One region of the Luteibacter sp. KNZ12-1A genome, then DNA from elsewhere that is predicted to be linked to it. Evidence: predicted binding sites of a transcription regulator. Region 1 holds the regulator's gene; each other region holds the start of a gene.
What was found. The regulator sigma-54, encoded in region 1, starts transcription at its own class of promoters, with help from an activator protein. The targets are predictions, from matches to a motif close to TGGCACGNGCNTTGC.

Region 1 (5,062 bases):
GCTGAAGGACCGCGGTGCGACGGGCACGGCCGGCATCCTCGCCGTCGTCCTAGGCGCCAGCGTATTGCTTTACTACTGGGCGGCGCCGGAGAAGAAGGTCCAGGACTTCGTGGGCCCGCCACGTTCCGGCTACGTGCTGACCAATTTCGACCTCGATTCATACAACGAGGAAGGCAAGCCCGCATTCAAGCTGATCGCGCCGCACCTCGAGCGGCGCGAGGGCGACGATTCGCTCTACATCAACGCTCCGGATTTCGTCCTTCCCTCGACCAAGGAGGCCGACATCCCGCCGTGGAAGGGCCACTCCCAGTACGGGTGGGTGAACAAGGACGGCAGCCTGCTCAAGCTGCAAGGCAAGGTCCACATGGAGCGGCCGGCCTTCGGCACCACCCAGGCCGCCAGCATCGACACCTCCGAAGTCACCGCGTGGCCCAAGGAGAACCGCCTGGAGACGGCCGAGGCGGCGCGGATCGTGCAGGGAAGCTCTACAATGGATGGCGTTGGCATGCGCGCCAATCTCGACACCAAGCACCTGGAGCTCCTCGATGCAGTCCATAGCACGTACCTGCCGCGCAAGCGCTAAGGCCGCCCTGTTCGCGGTGCTCGGCATGGCACTCGTGGCCAGCCTGCCCGTCGTGGCGAAGCAATCCGACCGCAACGAGCCGGTCGACGTCCATTCGAAGTCGTTCGACGGTTCGCAGCAACCGGCCGGCAAGGTGATCTGGACCACCAACGTGATCCTCACCCAGGGCACGCTGAAGATCACCGGCGACAAGGCCACCGGCTACCTGGATGCCGACAACAACATCACCCGCGTGGTGGTCGACGGCAAGCCGGCCACCATTCACCAGCTCGACGAGCAGAACGAACCGATGGACGGCCAGGCGCTGAACATCGACTACAAGGTCGACCAGGACTTCGCCGTCCTCACGGGCAATGCCAAGGTCAAGCAGCCGGCCAAGGGCAGCGCCGAAGGCGACAAGCTCACCTACAACACCAAGGACAGCACGATGACCGGCGAGAGCAATGGCGCCGCCCCCGTGCACATGACCTTCCAGCCGAAGAACAAGCCGGCCGCCGCCCCGGCGACGCCCGCGACGCCGGCACCCGACACGAAGAAGCCCTGACCCGATGCTTTCAGCCCAAGGCCTGCAGAAGCGCTTCCGCGCGCGCCAGGTGGTTCGCGATTTCGCCTTTTCCATCCGTGAAGGCGAGGTGGTCGGCCTGCTCGGCCCCAACGGCGCCGGCAAGACCACCTGCTTCTACATGGTGGTGGGCCTCATCCAGGCCGACGCCGGCTCCATCAAGCTCGATCAGCAAGACATCACCGGACTGCCGATGCATGCCCGCGCCAAGCTGGGTATCGGCTATCTCCCGCAGGAGGCCTCGGTGTTCCGGCGACTCAGCGTGTCGGACAACATCCTGGCCGTGCTGGAATTGCGTGAAGGCATGACCCAGAAGCAGCGCGAGGACGAGTTGGAGAGCCTGCTGGACGAGTTGAAGATCTCGCATATCGCCGAGCAAAAAGGCATCAGCCTGTCCGGCGGCGAACGCCGCCGCGTGGAGATCGCCCGCGCCCTCGCCGCGCGTCCCCGCTACATGCTGCTCGACGAACCGTTCGCGGGCGTCGATCCCATCTCGGTGGGCGAGATCCAGCGCATCGTCCGCCACCTGAAGGAGCGCGGGATCGGCGTGCTGATCACCGATCACAATGTGCGCGAGACCCTCGGCATCTGTGACCGCGCGTACATCCTGAACGACGGAGAGGTACTTTCCCGCGGCACGCCTCAGCACATCCTCGCCGATGAAAAGGTACGGGAAGTGTATCTGGGCCGTGAATTCCGAATCTGACGGCGCCCGTTTTCCTTTCGCGAAGCCGTCTCCGCGCGACGCTGGTTTGCGGGGCCCGTAAGGGGTTACGATGGATCGGGAACCCCAAGCGTCGCAGGCATGAAACCCGGACTCCAGTTTCGCCTCCATCAGCAGCTCACGCTGACGCCGCAGTTGCAGCAGGCCATCCGCCTTCTGCAACTGTCACAGCTTGAGCTCGAGGCCGAACTCCGCCAGATCGCGGAAAGCAACCCCTTGCTCGAGTTCGCGGAAGACGCCGAGTCCGAAACGGAGCCGGCCGCGGAAGACGGCTATGAGGCTCCGGAATTCCCCTCGCGAGAAGACATCCCGGTCAAGGCGTCGAAGGAGGATGAGGAATCCACCGTCACGCCGTCGGAGGAACTCGCGCCGGAATGGGACGATGACCGGTTCCACGGCGAGGCCGGCGACTACGCCGGTGCATCTTCCCGCAGCGGCGGTCTCGACGAGGATGGTTTCGAGCCGCAGAACGCCGCGCCGGAAAGCCTCCAGCAACACCTGGAGTGGCAGCTCAACCTGTCGCAGTTCTCGCCCCGCGACCACGCCATCGCCACCGCGATCATCCACGCGCTCGATGAGGACGGTTACCTGCATGACGGCGTGGAAGCGGTGGAAGCCGCCTTGCCCGCCGAGTTGCATGCGACCGCCGGGGAGATCGAGGCCGTTCGCCAGCGCGTGCAACGTTTCGACCCCACGGGTATCGCCAGCCTCGACCTGCGCGACTGCCTGTTCTGCCAGCTTTCCCAGTTCTCGCTCGACACCCCGCATCGCGAACTCGCGATCCGCATCGTGAACGAGGAACTGGAACTGCTGGCGCGCAACGACACCGCCAAGATCGCCCGCCGGCTCAAGGCACCCGAGGCCCACGTGGCCGCCGCGGCGAGCCTCATACGCAGCCTCGACCCCCGTCCCGGCGCCGCGCTGGATGCCACGCCCGTCGAATACGTGGCACCCGACGTCTACGCCCGACGCGAGAACGGGCGCTGGCAGGTCAGCCTCAATCCCGACTCCCAGCCCCGGCTGGGCCTCAACCAGCACTATTGCAACCTCATCGCGCGGGCCCGAGGCGACGACGCCACCTGGATGAAGGGGCAGCTGCAGGAGGCACGCTGGCTGCTCAAGAGCCTGCAGTCCAGGGCCGAGACCTTGCAGAAGGTGGCCGATGTGATCGTCCGTCGGCAAAGCGCGTTCCTCGACTACGGCCCCGAGGCCATGCACCCGCTGGTGTTGCGCGAAGTGGCCGAGGAAGTGGGCATGCACGAGTCCACGATCTCCCGGGTGACCACGCGCAAATACATGCATACGCCGCGTGGCACCTTCGAATTGAAACATTTCTTCTCCAGCGGCGTGGCCACCGAGGACGGTGGCACCGCGTCCGCCACCGCGATCCAGGCCATGCTGCGCAAGCTCATCATGGCCGAGGACGCGCGTCGGCCCCTGTCCGACCAGGCACTGGCGGAGGAACTGCATCGACGCGGTATTCAGGTGGCACGACGTACGGTGGCCAAGTACCGCGAAGCCATGCGCATCCCGAGTTCCAGCGAACGCGTCCGCGCCAGTTGACGCGAACGGAACCCCATCGGAGGTCTACGGTCCCATAGGTTCAAGGCTAGAGGAACGGCACCTCGCCGTTCCGATCTCGTCGCCACAAGGCGACACCCTCAGCAAGAAGGAGGCGTCAATGCAAATCCAGATCAGCGGCCAGCACATCCATATCACCCCCGCCCTGCGTGAGCGCGTGGAACAGCAAGTCGGCCGCTTCGAACGCCTTTTCGACAACATCAAAGCCCTCGACGTGGTCCTTTCCGTCGACAAGAACGAGCACAAGGCCGGCGGCACCCTGCATTGCGCGGGTACGCGCCTGCACGCCGACGGTATTGCCCGCCTCGAAGACGACAACAAGAACGACACCATGTACACGGCGATCGACGCGATGATCGCCAAGCTGGCCGACCAGCTGAAGAAGCACAAGGAAAAACTGAAAGACCACCACAATCACGAGGTTCGTGACGGACGCGTCGCCAGCAGCTGAGGTCCGATTCCCCGGGTGGGAAGCGCGCTGGCGGGTGGGAAAGCGCGCTGGCGCGCGAACAGCCTTGCCGCAAGCCCCATCGCGGCCCAGGCCGCTTCCCACCTTCAAGGGCACAACAAGCCCCCTCACGGCCGGCCGCTCCCAACCCTTGTGGCACAATATACGAGCAAGCCGGCCGCCCGCGTGCCGGCTTTTCTCTTCAAGGGACCCAAAGCGTGGACCGGCTTACCGCCAGACAACTCTTCGACGGGGTACACGAGCGCATGGCCTTGCGCTGGGCCGCCGGCATGCGTGGGGAATCACGCGTGCTCGAGCCCAACGCCAAGCAGAGCCGGCGTCCCTCGCTGGTCGGCTACCTCAATGTGATCTACCCCAACAAGGTGCAGATCATCGGTACCGAGGAACTCAACTTCCTCGATGGGCTCGATTCGCGCCAGCGCTGGGAAGTCATCCACAAGATCGCCGCCTACCAGCCCGCCGCCCTGATCGTCACCAAGGAACAGTCCATCCCCGCCGACCTGCGCGAGGTGGCCGAGGAAACGGACACGCCGCTGTGGCAGAGCACCAAGCGCGGCCATGAACTGCTCACCTACCTGCAATACCACCTGGCCCGTACCCTGGCGCCACGGGTCACCCTGCACGGCGTGTTCCTGGAAGTTTTCTCCATCGGCGTGCTGATCACCGGCGAGCCCGCCTCGGGCAAGAGCGAACTGGCCCTGGAACTGATCAGCCGAGGCCATCGCCTGGTCGCCGACGATGCCACCGAATTCACCCTCATCGCCCCCGACGTCATCGACGGCGCCTGCCCCGAGTTGCTGCAGGACCTCCTGGAGGTGCGCGGCCTGGGCGTGTTGAACATCCGGGAGATGTTCGGCCACACCGCGGTGAAACCGTCCAAGTACCTGCGCCTGGTCGTCCACCTCAAGCCGCTGCGCGAAGGCGAGGACACCGACGCCATGACCCGTCTCACCGGCGATGTCAGCCGGCGCAACGTGCTCGATGTCGACGTGCCCAAGATCACCATTCCCGTCGCGCCGGGCCGCAACCTGGCGGTGCTGGTCGAGGCCGCGGTGCGCAACCATGTGCTGAAGGCCAAGGGCATCGACCCGGCGCAGACCTTCATCGACCGCCAGGCGCACCAGATGCGCCGCTTCTCCCCGT
Region 2 (5,062 bases), on a different contig from region 1:
CAGGCGCCTGGGTACCGTCCTTCATGTGCATGAGGCCATCGCTGGCGTACGCCAACTGGTCGTTGCCCGGGTTGACCAGCTTGATCCGGTCGGTGGTGGCGACGGTGGCCGGGGTTTCGCCGAGGGGCACGACCGAAATCGTGCCGTCGGAGCCGATCTTCACACTGGAAGCCTGCGGGATCGTGATCGGGCCACCACCGCCAAGCACGGCGTTGCCACGCATGTCCGTCAACAAACCGTCGGCATCGATGCGCAGGTTTCCCGCACGGGTATAGCCTTCCGTACCGTCCGGCGTCTGCACCGCGATCCAGCCGTCGCCCCGCACCGCGATGTCGAGGTCGTTGCCCGTCTGCATCTGGTTGCCCGCGGTCATGTCCCAACCGGTGCCCTGGGCCACGCCGTTGACGCGGGTCTGCAGGCCGTCGCCCTGCACGGGCAGGCTCTGGAAGGCCGACAGTTCCGCCTTGAATCCAGCGGTGTTGGCGTTCGCGAGGTTGTGTGCCACCTCGGCCTGCGCACGCATGATCTGCGTGGCGCCGGTCATCGCGACATATACGGAGCGGTCCATGGTGGTCCTCGGAAGCCGTCGGGCGCGGGCGCGCTTAGTTGCGGATGTTGATGATGGTCTGGGTCAGCTTGTCGTCGGTCGAGATCACCTGCGCGTTCGCCTGGTAGTTGCGCTGCGCCTTGATCATGTTGACCAGCTGGGCGGTCAGGTCGGCGGTGTTCGACGATTCGAGCGAACCGGCCTGGATCGTGCCGACATCGCCGGAGTTGGCGACGCCACGGATAGGCTGGCCCGATTCCGACGACGGCACCCAGTTGGTGTCGTTGAGCTGGCGAAGGCCCTGGTTGTTCGCGAAGGTGGCGATCGCCAGCTGGCCCAGCGGCGTGGACACGCCATTGGAATAGATGGCCGAGACGGTACCGTCCTTCGCCACGTCGATCTTGGAGAACGTGCCGGCCGCGTAACCGTCGTTGAGCACGGCCGTGGTGGCGAAGGTATTGCCGAACTGCGTGACCTTGTTCATGTCGATGGTCAGGTCCATCGGCGCGGCGCCCGGGTTCGGCGATACCGCGCCGAAATTCAGCTTGCCGCCGTTGGTCGGCACCAGCGCGCCGCCCGAATTGAAGGCCATCTGCTGCGGGGTGCCGACCTGCGTGCCGTCCACCGTCATGCTCACGTTCCACGTGTTCGCCGCGGTCGCGTCCTTCACGTAGTACAGGTTGACCGTGTGCGAAGCACCGAGCGAGTCGTAGGCCTGAAAGGTCGACAGGTTGTTGTAGGTCTGGTCGTTCGTCGGATCGAACGCGCCGCCGGTCGGCGCCGTGGCGTTGGACGGCAGGTTCGCCGTGAGGCCGATGGCGGAGCTGGCCTTGGCCGGGCTGGAGCCGTTGGTGATCTTGAGGTCGGTGAGGCTGCTGATGTCGAAGCCGCCCGCGGCGGTCGGCGGGTAGGCCTGCACGAACTGGCCCGTGGCGTTGACGATGTTGCCGTTCTCGTCGGGATGGAAGTTGCCTGCGCGCGAGTACGAATAACCCGCGCCGTCACGGAGCGTGAAGAAACCCGCGCCGCTGAGGGCGAAATCGTAGGAGTTGCCGGTCTGGGTGACGTTGCCGTCGCCGAACTGCTGGGCGATGTTGGTCAGGCGCACGCCGCTGCCGGCGGCCGTGGCCGAGAGGTTCTCGCCAGCGACGGAATAGACCTGCGAAAACTCGGCGCGCGAGCCCTTGAAGCCGACCGTGTTCACGTTGGCGATGTTGTTGGCGGTGACTTCCAGGTCGGAAGACGCCGCGTTGATGCCGCTGAGGGCGATGTCGAAAGGCATGGTGGGTTTCCTCGCTGGAATTACAGGATTTGTGCGATCTGGCTGAGCAGGGCACCGCCGTAGCCGGCCACCTGCACGTAGGTTCCGTCGGTACCCGAGGCGCCGACGCCTTCCACCTTGCCGCGAACGAAGGTATCGATCGCGGTCCCGCCGGAAGTAGCGGATATCTTGTAGACGCCATCGGCGAGCTGCGTGCCGTCGTCGGACTTGCCGTCCCAGGTGAACGGGACGAGGCCGGCGTCGGGCTGGCCCAGCGATATCGTGCGGACGACGTTCCCGGCCGAATCCTTGACCTGCACGTTCACGTAGGTACCCGACGTACCGACATTGACGGCACCGCCGAACGTGCCGTCGGTGAGCTTGCCGGCCGTGGACGGCACCAGCACCTCCTGGCCCACCAGGGCCGCGGCACGCACGAACTGGTCGCCGCTGAGGTTCGTGGCCAGCGAGTCGAACGACTGCTGAAGTTCCTGCGTGGCGGCCACCTGGGAGAACTGCGCCATCTGGGCCACCATCTGGGTGGAGTCCATGGGCTTGGTCGGGTCCTGGTTGGTCATCTGGGTGACCATCAGCTTGAGGAAATCCGACTGGCTCAGCGTCTGCTGCTGAAGCTGGCCCGAGGAAGACTGGGTGGTGGGCGTTGAGCTGCCGTTGACGGTATCGACTGCCATGGGAATCCTTACTTGCCGAGGTCCAGCGTCTTCTGCATGAGCTGCTTGGCGCTGTTCATGACTTCGACGTTGTTCTGGTAGGAGCGCGACGCGGAGATCATGTTGACCAGCTCGTCGACCGGATTGACGTTGCTCGAATACACATAGCCATTGGCATCGGCGAGCGGGTTGGACGGCTCGAAGCGCGACTGCACCGGCGCCTGGCTTTCGGTGACGCCGAGCGTGCGCACGCCTTCGTTTTCCATTTGCCCGTTCACCTGGCGCTGCACCGCCGAGAACAACGGCTGCTTCGCCCGGTAGGCTCCGGCTTCGCTGCTGGCGAGGCTGTCCGCGTTGGCCATGTTGCTGGCCGTGGTGTTGAGACGCGCCGATTGCGCGGCCATGCCGGAACCGGCGACGTCGAAGATCTTGAGCAGGCTCATGAACTGGACCCTGTGATGGCGAGGCGCATGGTGTGGATCTGCCCGTTGATGAAGCCGAGCGACGCCTGGTAGTGGATGGCGTTGGCGGCGAACTGCGCCTGCTCCACCTGGGTATCGACGGTGTTGCCGTCCATCGTCGGCTGGGTCTCGACGCGGTAAGCGAGCTTCTGCGCATCGGCGAGGGCCATGGCGGGATTGCCGCCGATGTGTCCTGCCTCCGTGGCGGTCATCTGCAGGGTGTTGCCGTCGACGGCGCCGGTGGCGGCGGCCATCACCTTGCGAAAATCGAGATCGCGGGCGAGAAAGCCCGGGGTATCGGCGTTGGCGAGGTTCGAGGAAATCACCTCGGCACGGCTCTGCCACAGGCCAAGGGCCTGGGCGTGAACGCCGAACAGCGCATCGGGTTTGTCGATCATGGGCTCTGCCCTCTCGTGACCTTGGCCCGAGGGGTTGAGCAATTCGCGTGCCACGCGAGGAAGGTGCGGGTGAAACGGCGTCGTGGCGCCGTTTTCAACGATGGGTGGCCGGGTCCGCGCGGTGCCGTGTCGGAATTCCGGCGCCCGCCTGCGTCACATCGCTGACAGGGCGCCGGCCGCCATCAGGCCGGCAACAACTCGAGCACGGCGGTAGCCAGCACGTCAGGCTGGAACTTCGCGATGAAGCGATCGGCGCCGACCCGTTCCACCATCGCCTCGTTGAACACGCCGCTCAGGGAACTGTGCAGCAGGATCTTGAGGTGACGCAGCTGGGTGTCCTCGCGGATGGCGCGGGTGAGTGCGTACCCGTCCATCGCCGGCATCTCGATGTCGGACACCACCAGGGCGATCCGCTCGGCGGCCGGCCCCATCGCCAGGCTGCGCAGCATGTCGAGCCCTTCGCTGCCATCCTTGGCCACCACGCACTCCAGGTCCATCTTGCGGAAGAGTTCGACCAGTTGTGTCCGGGCGACGAGGGAGTCGTCCACCACCAGCACGCGGCGATTCGACGCCTGCTGCACATGGGCGGCCTGCTGCACGCGTTCGGACAATTCCGCCACGCGTGGATCGACGCTGGCCAACACCTGCTCGACGTCGACCACCGCCATCAGGTTGCCGTCCAACCGGGTCACCGCGTTCACACGTGGGCCGTAGCCCAACGCGGCGGGCGGCGCCGCCAGGTTGCCGCCGTCCACGTGGACGATGCGGTCCACGTCGGAGACAAGGAAACCCTGCACCGACCGGTTGAACTCGGTCACGATCAGATGCGCTCCGTCCTCCGCGGCGAGCGATGGGTAGCCCATGGCCGCGGCGAGATCGACCACCGGGATGGTGCTGCCGCGGTAGTCGAAGCTGCCCGCGACGAGCTCGTGCATGCTGGGCATCCGCTCCAGCCGTGGCCGGCGCAGCACCTCGCGCACCTTGAACACGTTGATGCCGAAGGCCTGGCCGTCGCCCAGCCGGAACAGCAGCATCGCCACGCGGTTATGGCCCGCGAGGCGGGTGAAGGTTTCCACGGTATCGAGGAGCGGTCGGGCCATGGGTGCGCGTGCGTCTACGGAAGATGTCGCGGAACGTATCGGCCGGGGGCGGGCGAGCTTGAGGCGCGCCTCATGGCACGACGATTGCTTGGCTCAAGAAGCCGGCCTTCCTACCGATGTAGTGAGGCGACTACCCGACAAAGCGAAAGCGAAATCATGACCCTCCTCTGGAGCCAGCACGTCCGCCTCCTAGCCCACGCCGCCGCCAGCGGTGACGCCGCGCGCGTGCGGGCGCTCGCCGCCCAGTATCCGGCGGCCGCGAGCGCGCTGGGTGCCCTGCTCAAGCCCGCCGAGCCACGTACCGCGGCGGCGACGACCATCCAGGCGATCGAGCAACAGGGCATGGTGTTGACCAACGCCCAGGCGCTGGGCACGACCCTTCAGGAACTCGGCACCGCCGTCGAAGGCGCGCGCGATACCGCCGGTCGATTGACGGAGGCCAGCGCCAGGATTTCGACGGCGATCGACCAGGCCCATGCCGGCGTCGCCGGGATGGCCGATGCCGGCAACCAGGGACAAACCACGTCGGCCGAACTCGACGGCCAACTGCGCCTGCTGCGTAGCGCCTTGTCGGGGATGAGCCGCAACCATGCCCAGTTCGCCGATTATTTCACCGCCATCCGC
Region 3 (5,062 bases), on a different contig from region 1:
TCGGGTATTCCGGTGGGCGATTCGCTGCTTGGCCGGGTGATCGGGCCGGATGGCGTTCCGCTGGACGGGCAGGGTCCCTTGCTCGCGCGCGAACGCGCGCCGTTGCGTCGCGATCCGATCAATCCCATGCTCCGCCAGCCGATCGACACCCCCCTGGATACCGGCGTGCGGGCGATCAACGCCCTGCTCACGGTGGGCCGCGGTCAACGTATCGGCCTGTTCGCCGGCTCGGGCGTCGGCAAGTCGACCTTGATGGGAATGATGACCCGCTTCACCAACGCCGATGTCGTCGTGGTGGGCCTGATCGGCGAACGCGGCCGCGAGGTGAAGGAGTTCGTCGACCATACGCTGGGCGAGGAAGGCCGCCGTCGCGCCGTCGTCGTCGCCGCACCGGCGGATGCCCCGCCGCTGTCGCGCCTGCGTGGCGCGCAGGTGGCCACCGCCGTCGCGGAGCACTTCCGCGACCAGGGCAAGCGCGTGCTGTTGCTCATGGATTCGCTCACCCGTTACGCCCAGGCGCAGCGTGAGATCGCGTTGGCCATCGGTGAGCCCCCGGCCACGAAAGGTTACCCGCCGTCGGTGTTCGCGATGTTGCCCGCACTGGTCGAGCGGGCAGGCAACGACGCGGAAGGGCGCGGCTCGATCACCGCGTTCTATACCGTGCTCACGGAGGGCGACGATTACCGCCACGATCCGATCGCCGATTCCGCGCGGGCCATCCTGGATGGCCACATCGTCTTGTCGCGCGACCTGGCCGAGGCCGGACACTATCCCGCGATCGATATCGAGGCATCGATCAGCCGCGTCATGCCCGCCGTGGTCGGCAAGGAACACATGCGGTCGGCACAGCGCTTTCGCCAGGTGTATTCGGCGTATCGCCAGCAGCGTGACCTGATTGCCGTGGGCGCCTACCAGAAAGGTAGCGATCCGCGTACCGACGAAGCCATCGCGCTCTATCCGCGGCTTTCGGCCTTCCTGCAACAGGAGACCGAGGTGCCGGTGAACCTCCAGGAGGCCGAAGCAGGCCTCGCCGAAACCACGGAGGCCGGTTGATGGCCTCGCGCGCCGATCGCCTCCAGCCCGTCGTCGACCTGGCTACCGAGCGGGCAGAGGGCGCCACGCGCGCGCTGGCCGTGCAGCAGCACGCGCTCGCCGATGCGGAGCGTCAGTTGACGGAACTGCGTCGCTACAGGAACGAGTACGCCGAGATGCCCGATGGCATCGGCGTGAGCGCCTTGCTCAACCGGCAACAATTCCTGCAGAAGATCGACATGGCCATCGTGCAGCAACTGGGTGAGGTGCAGCGCCGTGAACGCGCGCTCGAACGGGCGCGCCTGGATTGGACCGAGGCGCGTGGCCGTGCCAAGGCACTGGATTCGGTCACCACGAAATATCGCGAGCAGGAACGCAAGACGCAGGACCGCCGCGAGCAGGAACAGGCCGACGAACGCTCGCAATATCGACGCCAGCCACGTCCATCCACGCCGACCGATGTGAACGAGTAATCCGTATGAACAACGCCACGCTCACCGTCAACGTTTCCCGTCCCGCCGCCCCGGCCGTTCCACCGGCAGCCGGCCGTGACGCGGACGGTACGCCCCCGTCGAAGCGCTTCGATGCCGCGCTGGACGCCGCGCACGCCGGCGCGCGCGATTCGCACAAGCAGGCGAAGGAACCCGCGGCAAGTGACGATGCCGCACCGGTGGCGAAGGCCGCCACCGCGAAGGACGCCATGCGCGACACGGATGAACCGCCGGCGAAGAAGGACGACAAGCCCGCGGACGACGCGTCGATCGCCGCCACCATGCTGTCGCTGATCGGCGTGCCGCCGAAGGTGACCGACGTGGCGACGAAGGCGCTCGGTACGCTGAAGGATGGAGCGGCCGTCGCTGGCGAGGCGCTCGGTTCGGCCGCCGCATTGGCCGGTGCCTTGCCGGGAACGGAAGCGGCGATGGATGAAGCGGCCGCGCTGAAGGACGGCGCCCAGGCTCCGCTCGGTGCCGCCGCTCCGGCGGGCTCCTTCGGTGGCGGCGTGGCCGCCGCCATCGCCTCGCCGTTCGCTTCGCTGCTGGCGGCATCGGGCGATGCTCCGGCGGTGAAGGACGATGCTTCGCCGGCCGCCGATGCCGTCAGTCCCATGCCCCTCGCACATGCGCAAGGACTCGACCAGGGCGGCGTGCCCGCCGTGCAGGTGCAGGCCACGCAGCCGGCCACCTCGCCGCAGTTCGCCCAGGAACTCGGCGAGCAGGTCGCATGGATGGGCTCCGGGCAGGTCAAGGAGGCCCGGATCAAGCTTCACCCGGAAGAACTCGGCAGCATGGATGTACGTGTCAGCCTGGAGGGCGGCAAGGTCAACGTCGCGATCCTGGCGCAGCACCCGGCGGCGGTACACGCTGTCCAGCAGACGCTGTCGCAGTTGGACAGCATGCTCGCCCATCACGGTCTTTCGCTGGGACAGGCCGATGTCGGCCAGCGCCAGGCGGAACACGGTGGCGAGAACGGGGGGCAGGGCACGGCGGGTCAGGCCAACGACACCGAGGCGACCGGTGTCGCCGCCACGGCGGTCACCTCGCGCGTTTCCCGCGGACTGGTCGATGAAGTCGCCTGACGCGCTGTCGACGTAAAGCCGACGAGCGTCAAATTGTCGACCTGATTATGAGGGGCGCCGCCCGGCGAATCGCACCACGGCGCCCTGTATCGGTTTGAAAGACGGCTCGTCCGGATGGCACGCCGTTTGCAACACCCGCATCATTGACGGTACGTCCCAGGGCGTCATCGTCACAGCATTCCGTATCGAGAGGTTTTTCACGCATGGCCGCAGCACCGAAAGAAGCCGAAGGGACTCCCAGCAAAAAGAAGAAGGGCAGCCTGCTCCTCATCGGCGCGCTCGTCGTCCTGGCCGCCGGTGGCGCCGGTGGCTGGTTCATGCTGAAAGGCGGCCATGGCAAGCCGGGTGAAGATGCCGCCGAGGCGGCCAGGTCGAAGCCGGCGGTCTATCTCCAGCTCGATCCCGCCTTCGTGGTCAACTTCCAGGACGAGGCGGCGCTGCGTTTCCTCCAGGTGGGCGTGAATGTGATGTCGCACGATCCGGAAGCGATCGCCGCCGCCAGGCAGGCCGACCCGGAGATCCGCAACGCGTTGCTGATGCTGTTCTCGGCCCAGGACATGAAGTCGCTGTCCGACGTGAAGGGCAAGCAGAAGCTCCAGGCCGCCGCACTGGCCGAGATCCAGCGCGTGCTGAAGGAAAAGATCGGGCGCCCGGGCGTGGACGCGGTCTATTTCACCAGCTTCATCATGCAGTGATGGGAACCTCGCGGCCATGACGGACATCCTTACCCAGGACGAAATCGATGCCCTCCTGGCGGGCGTGGAAGGTGGCGCGGTCGAGACCGAGGTCGATCTTCCGCCGCCCGGTGGCATCCTCGACTACGATTTCACCCAGCAGGATCGCATCGTCCGCGGTCGCCTGCCCACGCTGGAAATGGTCAACGACCGTTTCGCCCGCTACTTCCGCGCCAACCTGTTCAACGTGCTGCGCAAGTCGTGCGAAGTGTCGGTCCTTGGCGTGAGGATGACCAAGTTCAACGAGTACGTGCATTCGCTGGCGGTACCGAGCAACCTCAACCTCATTCGCATCAAGCCCCTGCGTGGCACCGCCCTGATGGTGTTCGAGCCGCGCCTGGTCTTCACCGTCATCGACAATTTCTTCGGCGGTGACGGCCGCTACCACGCCCGCATCGAGGGTCGCGACTTCACGCCGACCGAGAACCGGGTGATCCAGATCGTGCTCCAGGAGGCATTCGGCGCCATGGCCGAGGCCTGGGCACCGGTATTGAAGATGCACTTCGAGTTCCTGAATTCGGAGATCAACCCGCAGTTCGCCAATATCGTGAGCCCCACCGAGACGGTGGTGGTGTCGCGGTTTCATATCGAACTCGACGGCGGTGGCGGCGAAGTGCACCTGACCCTGCCGTATTCGATGGTCGAGCCGATTCGCGAGCTGCTCGACGCGGGCGTGCAGAGCGACCGCGCCGAACGCGACGACCGCTGGATCCAGAACCTGCACGAGGAACTCCTCGATGCGGAAGTGGAAGTCACCGCCATGCTGGCCGAGGCGCGCCTGACCATCGGCGACTTCCTGCACCTGCGCAAGGGCGACATCATCCCGATCAACCTGCCCGAGACGGCCACGGTGTTCGCCGAGGATGTACCCATCTTCCGTGGCCGCATGGCCAATTCCAGCGGCAACAAGGCGATCCAGTTCGAATCGCTGCTCCGCCGCACGGCCCCCCGTTCGACCACGGTCCCCACCCCGCCGACCACCGAACCGGCCTGACACCGTTGTGGGAGCCGCTTCAGCGGCGATCCGCCGGCAGGCGGCATACCCCCTCATGCCGCCAATGGTCCGTCACGGTGACTAACTGCCGTCGAGCGTCAGCTTTCCGTCTGCCGCTACAGGTCACTCGCTCACCGCGGTCCCGACTTCACCACTAAGTACCTGATCCGTCTAGCCGACATCACCGTTCCACCGTCATCCACCGCATGGCACGCGGCTTGCTTCACAGGGCTTCGAACCCCTCTGCAACGCAAAACACTGGAACGACATGAACGCCACGCTCGACGAAATCGAAAACGCCAACGATGCCACGCTGGCCTCGTCCATCGGCCTCGGCAACGAAGTGAACCTCGACGTCATCCTCGACGTCCCGGTCACCATGGCCATGGAAGTGGGCCGGACCAAGATCAGCATCCGCAACCTGCTCCAGCTCAACCAGGGTTCCGTCGTGGAACTCGACCGCGCCGCCGGTGAACCGCTCGACGTGTTCGTCAACGGCACCCTCGTCGCCCATGGCGAAGTCGTCGTCATCAACGAGAAGTTCGGTATCCGGCTGACCGACGTCATCAGCCCGGCCGAGCGCGTCCGCAAGCTTCGGTGATTCCCATGCGCCGTACCGTCGCCGCCTTCGCCGGTGGCTTCCTTCCCTGCGCCCTGATGGCGGCCCCGGCCGCCGCCCCGGCGGTCGATTCGGGCGCGGAATGGCTCCGCGTGCTGGTCAGCCTG

Region 2: flgB (flagellar basal body rod protein FlgB) is a predicted target of sigma-54. The motif match lies at 3,377-3,391, and genes of this name have one in related genera.
Region 3: ACR9ZJ_RS03095 (flagellar basal body-associated FliL family protein) is a predicted target of sigma-54. The motif match lies at 2,724-2,738, and genes of this name have one in related genera.

What each region holds. Positions count from the first base shown of each region.
Region 1 covers NZ_JBPGXU010000069.1:12,349-17,410, reverse strand. The annotation lists gene lptC (LPS export ABC transporter periplasmic protein LptC) at 1-583, shown strand, start outside; gene lptA (lipopolysaccharide transport periplasmic protein LptA) at 546-1,127, shown strand; gene lptB (LPS export ABC transporter ATP-binding protein) at 1,132-1,851, shown strand; gene ACR9ZJ_RS13640 (RNA polymerase factor sigma-54) at 1,951-3,432, shown strand; gene hpf (ribosome hibernation-promoting factor, HPF/YfiA family) at 3,551-3,901, shown strand; gene hprK (HPr(Ser) kinase/phosphatase) at 4,117-5,062, shown strand, end outside.
Region 2 covers NZ_JBPGXU010000007.1:46,713-51,774, forward strand. The annotation lists gene flgF (flagellar basal-body rod protein FlgF) at 1-568, opposite strand, end outside; gene flgE (flagellar hook protein FlgE) at 603-1,829, opposite strand; gene ACR9ZJ_RS03205 (flagellar hook assembly protein FlgD) at 1,850-2,500, opposite strand; gene flgC (flagellar basal body rod protein FlgC) at 2,509-2,922, opposite strand; gene flgB (flagellar basal body rod protein FlgB) at 2,919-3,338, opposite strand; gene ACR9ZJ_RS03220 (chemotaxis protein) at 3,521-4,438, opposite strand; gene ACR9ZJ_RS03225 (methyl-accepting chemotaxis protein) at 4,595-5,062, shown strand, end outside.
Region 3 covers NZ_JBPGXU010000007.1:24,302-29,363, reverse strand. The annotation lists gene fliI (flagellar protein export ATPase FliI) at 1-1,053, shown strand, start outside; gene fliJ (flagellar export protein FliJ) at 1,053-1,505, shown strand; gene ACR9ZJ_RS03100 (flagellar hook-length control protein FliK) at 1,511-2,608, shown strand; gene ACR9ZJ_RS03095 (flagellar basal body-associated FliL family protein) at 2,812-3,303, shown strand; gene fliM (flagellar motor switch protein FliM) at 3,320-4,336, shown strand; gene fliN (flagellar motor switch protein FliN) at 4,605-4,937, shown strand; gene fliO (flagellar biosynthetic protein FliO) at 4,943-5,062, shown strand, end outside.